Regions from separate parts of the Priestia sp. FSL H7-0729 genome, predicted to be linked through region 2. Evidence: riboswitches for the same ligand, from Rfam matches in the RefSeq annotation. Region 2 holds a riboswitch; the other holds the start of a gene.

Region 1 (4,427 bases), on a different contig from region 2:
GCTGGCTGCGTTATTCCAGTTCAGTTACATGGGCGCGCCGTGCATCTATTACGGGGACGAGATTGGCATGGACGGCGAGCATGATCCGGGCTGCCGTAAATGCATGGAATGGGATGAAGCGAAGCAGGACCGTGAGCTATTCAACTTTTATCAGAAACTGATCTCCCTGCGTCATGCTCATCCGGCCCTGCGTGCAGAAGGCAGCGTTCGATTCCTTCAGGCTCGCCCGGATGGCAGCCAATTGGTATTTGAGCGACAAAACGAGCAGGAACGCATTCTAGTTCTGTTCAATCGCTCAGAAGAGACAGCTATTGTCGAGCTAGAGGCTGGTGACGAGGAATGGACCGAGCTGTTCGGCGGAAACCATCGTACCGCCAAGGAAGATGACGTGCTTGCCATTGAATTGCCCGCGTATGGATATGCCGTACTGAGCACGGCTGTAAGCCAGGACTAGATTCATAATACACATACACCTGAGATCATATATAAGCGAGTCCATCTTCACATCACCTGGCGGTATTAAACAAGCGTCCTGCAGAACCCGGATTCGGGTTCGCGGACGCTTGTTTTTATATCACGGTTATATCATAATGTCACTGATTATATCGCAGTGGTCCCGTTCAGATTAAGCCTGAGGGTCCGTGTGCACTTGAGCATTATCCGCCCCACTTGTAGTTGTGTCAGCATCCGCTGGCTTCGACTCCGTCTCAGGCTCTGCACGCTTGGCCTTCGGTTTAGCCAGCTTCTGCATCATTTTACGGCCGGTTGGTGTCTGAGCCAACCCGCCTTGGGCTGTCTCCCGGTGACGGCTCGGCATCGCACTGCCTACTTCCAGCATCACGTCAATAACTTCATCTGACGGAATGGCACTACGCACTCCGGCCAGGGCCATGTCGGCTGCAGCCAGTGCAGTTACGGCACCCAGTCCGTTACGGATGATGCACGGAATTTCAACGAGACCTGCAACCGGATCGCAGATGAGACCGAGTGTATTTTTTAGCGCCAAGCCTACGGCATGAACGACCTGTTCCGGTGTACCTCCACGCAGTTCAACCATGGCACCCGCAGCCATGCCAATCGCGGAACCCACTTCTGCCTGACAACCACCCTCTGCACCAGAGATAAATGAATTGTTCGCAATAACATAACCAATCGCTCCCGCGCAGAACAACCCATTCACCAAATGTTCGTCCGTCCAGCCAAATCGCTCCTGTGAGCTAATAAAGACACCGGGGATAATGCCGCAGGAACCGGCTGTTGGTGTTGCCACAATGCGGCCCATGGAGGCATTCACTTCAGATACACACAAGGCATACGCCATGGCAAGTGCGGAAGCATCTCCTGAGCAAGTCTCACCCTTGCGAATGTACTCAGCCATTTTTTTACCGTCTCCACCCGTTAATCCACTGCGTGATGTGGTATCTTCCGTTAACCCTTTACGGACCGCTTCCTTCATCACCTGATAATATTCAGACATCTGCTTCACAACATCCGCTTCCGGTGTATTGGTCTCCTGAACCTGCTCCTCAATCATCAGCTGAGCAATCGTTTTGGATTCCGCTGTGCAGATCGTATTCAGCTCGTGTAAATGTTTAAATCGCATCCGAATCAACTCCTCTCTTCAAATCGATGACACGAATGTCCAGTACATGATCCAGCTCCTTTAGACGTTGGAGCATCTCAGGATTCGGCACCCCATCCATTTCCATCGCAGTAAGCGCTTCGCCATCTCGGGCTTTCCGATCCACCTGCATATACCCGATGTTAACCCCGGATGAACTAATCGTGGACGTTACTGACGCAAGTACCCCTGCCTTGTCTGCATGTCGCAGCACGAGTGTCGGAAACTCACCACTAATCTGAACACGAAAATCATTCATCGCATGTACCGATACACTTCCACCACCAATAGAAGCACCGATTAAGGAACATGTACGTCCTCCATGCCACAACTCAATTTTGACCGTATTGGGATGAGGAGCAGGCAGGCCGCTTGTATAAAACTCGACTTCCATTCCCGCTTCCTCTGCGTATTGCTCTGCATCTGGAATACGCGGATCGTCTGTGACATAATCCAGCAGACCGCCGATCAGTGCCAGATCTGTTCCGTGTCCCTGATATGTGTCAGCGAATGAACCATAGAGCGTCAGCCGCGCACGTTCAGGCGTACAACCTAACCACTGACGAGCGATTCTTCCCAGCCTTGCTGCTCCAGCTGTATGTGAACTTGAAGGCCCCGTCATCGACGGACCAATAATTGAAAAAACATCTTTAAATCGCACCTTGTAACCCTCCAATTGTATTCGTCATTTCCATCCAGATCCCATGCCATAATGTTCCTTAATTACTGAATGATGACATCAAAAAAGGACAGAAGAAGGCCCCAGGCCCTCTCTCTGTCCTCGATACCTGAGAGTTTCACAATCAGCAGTGTCTCACGACAGGGTGCACGGCCTGCGATTGCAGACAAGTCACCGGACTGACTGATTATATACCCCTTGGGTGGCGCAGTTTGCGCACTCTCCAGAGTTGCGTCCAACGATGGTACATTTACCTGAGAGATTAACCACTGCGCCGGGTGCGCAGCAGCTTGCTCCTTCGGTGCCTGGTAGCATGCGATTTTACTCGGTCTGCCCAGGTCTCTCCCGCTCGTTATCATCCGCTGTATGGAACTATTCTGAGCTCATGTCAGAACAGTAATGGAAATCGTTCATTCTTCTTCATTAAGATTAATCGACCGGAAGATTAGTGTCAACAAACTTAACGATTTCTTTGGATGTATTTCCTTCAATCCCTATCGAATCGATAAAACCCAGAATATTTTGTCAGCTTTCATTACATTAATGCGATGAAAAGAACTTCTAATGAACTTATTTCATTTCCCTTCAATGATAAAGCGCTTACTACTATTTATGATATTGATCACGAAATTGTTCGGGTATTCAGGCAACCATAATCTTTGAGCTACACTGTTCATAGCCCTTCCGGATCTGCGCACCTGGATTATCATTCACAGTTCGTAGAAGATACGCTCGTTCTGTACATAGGGTCTGCAATACTTGCTGCATAACTTTGGCATGCGGTCTTTCATCCATTCGTGCCTAGACTCGTTCGCCATCTGAAAAGCATAATAACCAAGTGTAAAGATCAACATGAATCCTTCCATTAATCGGATATCACGATCCGTCAGTGGAGCGATCTGTTTGGTATAACCGGATAAGAATAGGTCACGTTCCTCCCGATTGAACATAAGCGCTGCCCCTCCAGCATCGAACAGATAATAACCATAACCGTGTAGACAAAAATCAATCATGGATATCCCCTGATCCGTGATCAGCAGATTGTTGCGCGTAATATCCCCATGAATGATCCCCCATGTCTCCGCATGCTGTGGGTACGTTGCTAGCTGCTTATTAATGTTCTCAAACGTCTCAAGAAGCAGATCGAAGTCTTCCGTTGTAAAAATCCCCAGTCGGACACCTTCCTCCAGCTGCCCTAACATGACCAGATTCTCATGGACATTGCCATATGCCGGGCGTACCTTAGTTCGATCTGTCTGATTCTGCACACGTCCATATTGATGAAGCATCTGCAGTTGCGCACCAAGATCATATATCTGCTCGGTTGTCAGGCGTTCTCCCTGTTGGATGTCCCTGCCCTCAATCCACTCCAGTACTGTACAGCAGATTTCTTTACCTGCTTCACTTGTCCATAACGTGACCCAATCTCCTGATACATTACGTACCGGATGCTGTACGCGTAATGCTGTCGTTGCATTTAACTCATGAAGCAGGTTCATCTCAGCCTCCAGTGCAGGAGGCGTATGCTGAATGCCTGACATACTTGCATATGCGGCTTGATGGATACGCAGCAGATACTTCTGCCCGCTCGCTTCATCAACGACATGATACGTCAGGTTCTCGTTGTGACGAATATAGGAAACGACAGGTTTCTCCATGCTATAGTTCTTGATGATCTGAGCTGCCATATGGTCGTAAGACCTCTGATCCGTAGTGATTATCATCCTCTCCTTCGGAGTTATGTAAACGCTATCTTTATACTAAATATCGTAGCATGATTGCTCTACGCACAGCAAATTCTTCCAAAATCAAATTAAAAAGCACAACCCCGAACAACCGTCCAGGTATTGTGCTTCCTTTTGTCTCTATTTACTTCTTACTCTCTCTGTCTGTTGCTCTATGTGACACTCCTTGATCCAATTAACCGAAACGACCCATAATGTATTCTTGCGTCAGACGATTGTCGGGGTTGGTGAAAATATGCTCTGTATCCCCGTGTTCAATCATGTTCCCCAGATAGAAATAAGCTGTATAATCCGAGATGCGCGCTGCCTGCTGCATGTTATGTGTAACGATAACAATTCTTAGATCCTTTTTAAGTTCGGTAATCAATTCCTCAACCTTACC
Region 2 (4,427 bases):
GAATATCACTACCCACAATGACCCCGATGGTCATAATGGCACCTACGACACCACCACGCTGACCATGCACCATCGTACCCCCGGTGTAACCAATCAACAGTGGCAGCAAATATTTGATCATCGGATCAACTAGCTGCGCAAGCGTCTCGTTAGGGAACCAACCTGTTGGAATGAACAGAGCCGTAATTAATCCCCAGGCGATAAATGCACCCATATTCGGCATGACCATACCGCTCAGGAATCGGCCAAAACGCTGCACACCTACCCGTAGCCCACCTTTGGAATTGGACGATTGGTCCAAATTACTCATTGTATTATCCTCCTCGGATCAAGTGATTATGATTTATGAAAGGGGTATCATTTCTCCCCTGCTGTAATCCTAAGCGAGAATGCTCTCCTGTTCAATCAAATGAAAGCGTACTTTCGTCATGAACAATGATGACAACATTAGGTTATGTAATCGTTTTAATTGATGCATAATGGCTGAAACCATTGGTACACAAGGCTTTTCTTGCCTATGACTTTTGTCATTTCCAGCATCATTTTCTACCCTATAGCTTGGTCCAATCAGAGGATTTACATCCACAATCTGCTTAATTTCACATTCTCAATCGTTCTTGAAAAACACAAAAAACCTGTGCAAGCATTCGGCTCACACAGGTCAAAACTATTTAAAGCTCATTTTATTTTGTTATAAAATATATGTTAATAAGTACAAGTTCGTGGATCCTATTCTTCCGTATGTTTACGATACGCTTCTGCATTCATCAATGAAGATAATGCTGCTGTCAGATCTCCCTCAACACGAATCTCAATCATCCAGCCTTCCTCGTAAGGAGAGCTGTTCACGAGTTCAGGTGAATCTTGCAATGAATCATTGACTGCAATAATTGAACCTGTGACGGGAGAGAACAAGTCCGACACCGTTTTGACCGATTCGATCGTTCCAATGCTGTCTTCTGCTTTTACATTGGATTCAAGGTCAGGCAATTCCACAAACACAATGTCACCCAGCTGATGCTGCGCGAACTCGGTAATGCCAATACGTACAGTATCCTCCCCTACGGTTTGCACCCATTCGTGCTCTTCACTGTACAGGAAATCACTTTTCAATTCGCTCATCGATATCCGCCTCGCTTTTCATTAATGAGTGCATGCGTTCTTTGACCCTAACCTTTTTCCCAGAACATAGCGTATGATATTTTTGATTCAAATGTCAAGATACCTCACAATTTATTTGATAATGGCCTCCTCAAACCGTAACCTGAATACACTCTTTCTACATATACTGGTGAATATTAGAATAGTAAGCGCAACCTTTTTAAATACACGAACGATAAAATGAAATTTAAAATAAACATTCGGTTTTTAATCATTATTTATGATATCGTTCTTGACATAGGTAGTGGATTCACGTTTTAATGAGAGGAGTAAATGTGTTTATTGGACTATGTTATACCCGCGGATGAATGTAAAGGGAGAGATTACCCGTGACACCCGATTCGGGATGTACATGAGGTAACGCCGAAGGAGTAAACCACCGATAAGCGGGGGTGAATCTCTCAGGCAAAAGGACTTTTACGGGACGCAACTCTGGAGAGCATCTATTCGCCCTGTGCGGGCGTCATGATCACCCAAGGGGAAACCTGCTTTACTAATGTGGCGGGGTAACTCTCAGGTACAAGGGACAGAGCCTTAGAATGCAGCGTGCTACTTGGCATGCCGATTCTTTGGCCTGTCCTTTTCCTTTTTCCCAAAAAAAACGAAATACAGGATGTAGAACGGCGCTGCCATAGCTGCCTTACCATACTTATCTACGAATGACTCCTAACTGAAAATTAAAAAATACTCTGGTTCATTGATCCACGATTGCATATTCGGCCGTTTGACGGCCCATGACGAGGTGATTTGATGTCCGATTTGCTTAGAACACCACTCTTCCCACTATATCAACAATATGAAGGCGTACGGTGCATTGATTTTGGAGGCTGGGAACTTCCGGTGCAATTCAGCGGAATCCAGAAAGAGCATGAAGCGGTGCGTGAGCGTGCTGGACTGTTTGATGTATCCCATATGGGCGAATTTACGGTACAGGGTGAGCAGGCTGAAACATTTTTGCAACAAATGATGACCAATGATGTGACCACGCTGGTTCCGGGTCAAGCCCAGTACACCCTGATGTGTTATCCAGATGGCGGTGTGGTGGATGATCTGCTCGTGTATAAGCTGGAAGATCAGCATTATATGCTTGTCGTTAACGCCTCCAATATCGATAAGGATTGGGCATGGCTTCAAGAGCATCTGATCCCTGGGGTAAGCATGACCAACGATTCGGAGCAGACGGCACTTCTCGCCCTGCAAGGACCACTGGCTGTAGATATTATCAGAAAAGTTACAGATACGGATGTATCCACGATTGAACCGTTTCGTTTTGTGCAGAATGCCGAAGTCTGTGGAGTAAAATTGCTGTTGTCCCGTACCGGTTATACCGGTGAAGATGGCTTTGAACTATATGTTCCTGCGGACCAGGCCGCTGCGGTGTGGAATGGATTAATGCAAGCTGGTGAAGGTTACGGACTCGTACCAACCGGACTTGGTGCCCGGGATACGCTGCGCTTTGAAGCGAGGCTGCCCCTGTATGGTCAGGAATTGTCGGCAACCATCTCTCCGCTTGAAGCTGGTGTTGGCATGTTTGTTAAGCTGAATGCTGGACCTTTTATCGGACACGAAGCCTTGTTACAGCAGAAAAATGACGGTCCCGCCCGTAAGCTGGTCGGCATCGAAGTGCTGGAGCGTGGCATTCCACGCCCCCACTATCCGATTTACGCCGAAGGCGTACAGATCGGTGAAGTAACAACAGGTACGCAATCACCTACATTGAAGCGTAATCTGGGGCTTGCCCTCATCGACAGCAAATATGCTGCGCTCGGAACCCCGCTTGAGATTGAGATCCGCGGCAAGAAACTGAAAGCCGAGGTCGTAAAGACCCCTTTTCATAAACGGACACGTACGTCAAAGACACCTACTCAAGGAGCTGATCAAGCATGAGCAAGCACCGTTATATTCCCATGACCGAGCAAGATCAGAGCGCCATGCTCGCAACCATCGGTGTCGATACGCTGGAGGAACTGTTCCAGGACATTCCGCAGGAGATTCGTTATCAGGGCGAGCTGCCCGTATCCTCCAAACTCGATGAATATGCGCTGACACGTCACATGTCCAAACAAGCTGGTGCCAATGCCAATTTCGAAACTCACGCCAGCTTCCTCGGCGCAGGCATATACGATCATCATGTTCCTTCCGTCATCAATCATGTCATTTCCCGTTCCGAGTTCTACACTGCCTACACACCTTATCAGCCTGAGATCAGCCAAGGTGAATTACAGGCCATTTTCGAATTTCAATCCTACATCTGTGAATTGACCGGTATGGCTGTAGCCAATGCCAGCATGTATGACGGCGCAACCGCCTTTGCCGAAGCAGGGAATCTGGCCGCAGCGGCAACTCGTCGCAAACAGCTCATCGTATCCCGTACCGTTCATCCGGAAGCCCGTCAGGTATTGCAGGCATATGCGCATGGACTCCGTTTGGAGATTGTCGAGATCGGCTATAAGGATGGAGTCACAGACTGGAATGCCTTGCAAGCCGCCATATCGGATGATACCGCAGCTGTCATGATCCAGAGCCCAAACTTCTTTGGTGCCGTGGAAAATGTAAAGCAAGCCGCCGACCTCGTGCATGCGCACAAGGGTCTCCTCGTTGTAAGTGCTAACCCGCTATCGCTGGGTCTGCTGGAAGCCCCAGGCAAGCTGGGTGCCGACATCGTTGTAGGCGATGCGCAGCCCCTTGGCATCGCCGCTTCACTCGGCGGCCCGACATGCGGATATTTCGCCGCATCCCAGCCCCATATGCGCCGGATACCCGGACGGATCGTTGGTCAGACAACTGACCGCAACGGCAAACGCGGTTTTGTACTGACATTGCAAGCACGTGAACAGCACATTCGCCGCGAAAAGGCGACATCCAATATCTGTTCCAACCAGGCTTTGCTTGCGCTCAGCGCATCTGTCTATATGTCCATCATGGGTAAACAAGGCATGATGGATGTCGCAGATCTGAATCTGCAAAAGAGCCATTACACGCTGAATACATTAACTGCGATTCCCGGCGTTAGCCTAACGTTTAATGCCCCAACATTCAATGAATTTGTGATTAAGCTGCCTGAAGGAACCGACGTGGATGCCCTTCAATTGAAACTGCTGGATGCGGGCTTTATCGGTGGCTACGAACTCGGACGTGATTATCCGGAGCTTGCCGGACATATGCTGATTGCTGTTACAGAACGGCGCACTAAGGAAGAGATTGACGAATTCGCACGAGCATTGGAGGGATCACTGTGACTCAGGAAACGACGACAACGACAACAT

What was found. A riboswitch is a leader RNA that binds a small molecule or an ion and turns the genes downstream of it on or off. The one in region 2 is predicted to bind glycine.
Region 1: linked by a shared signal. The riboswitch ahead of sdaAB (L-serine ammonia-lyase, iron-sulfur-dependent subunit beta) and the one ahead of gcvT (glycine cleavage system aminomethyltransferase GcvT) in region 2 are both predicted to bind glycine.

What each region holds. Positions count from the first base shown of each region.
Region 1 is NZ_JBBOTQ010000010.1:46,099-50,525, forward strand. Features, by position in the region: gene MHH93_RS20550 (alpha-glycosidase) at 1-454, shown strand, start outside; gene sdaAA (L-serine ammonia-lyase, iron-sulfur-dependent, subunit alpha) at 626-1,603, opposite strand; gene sdaAB (L-serine ammonia-lyase, iron-sulfur-dependent subunit beta) at 1,593-2,282, opposite strand; glycine riboswitch at 2,395-2,529, opposite strand; glycine riboswitch at 2,534-2,658, opposite strand; gene MHH93_RS20565 (phosphotransferase enzyme family protein) at 3,011-4,024, opposite strand; gene pstB (phosphate ABC transporter ATP-binding protein PstB) at 4,221-4,427, opposite strand, start outside.
Region 2 is NZ_JBBOTQ010000005.1:54,987-59,413, reverse strand. Features, by position in the region: gene MHH93_RS13520 (PTS mannitol transporter subunit IIBC) at 1-310, opposite strand, end outside; gene gcvH (glycine cleavage system protein GcvH) at 730-1,122, opposite strand; glycine riboswitch at 1,466-1,588, shown strand; glycine riboswitch at 1,592-1,693, shown strand; gene gcvT (glycine cleavage system aminomethyltransferase GcvT) at 1,912-3,048, shown strand; gene gcvPA (aminomethyl-transferring glycine dehydrogenase subunit GcvPA) at 3,045-4,400, shown strand.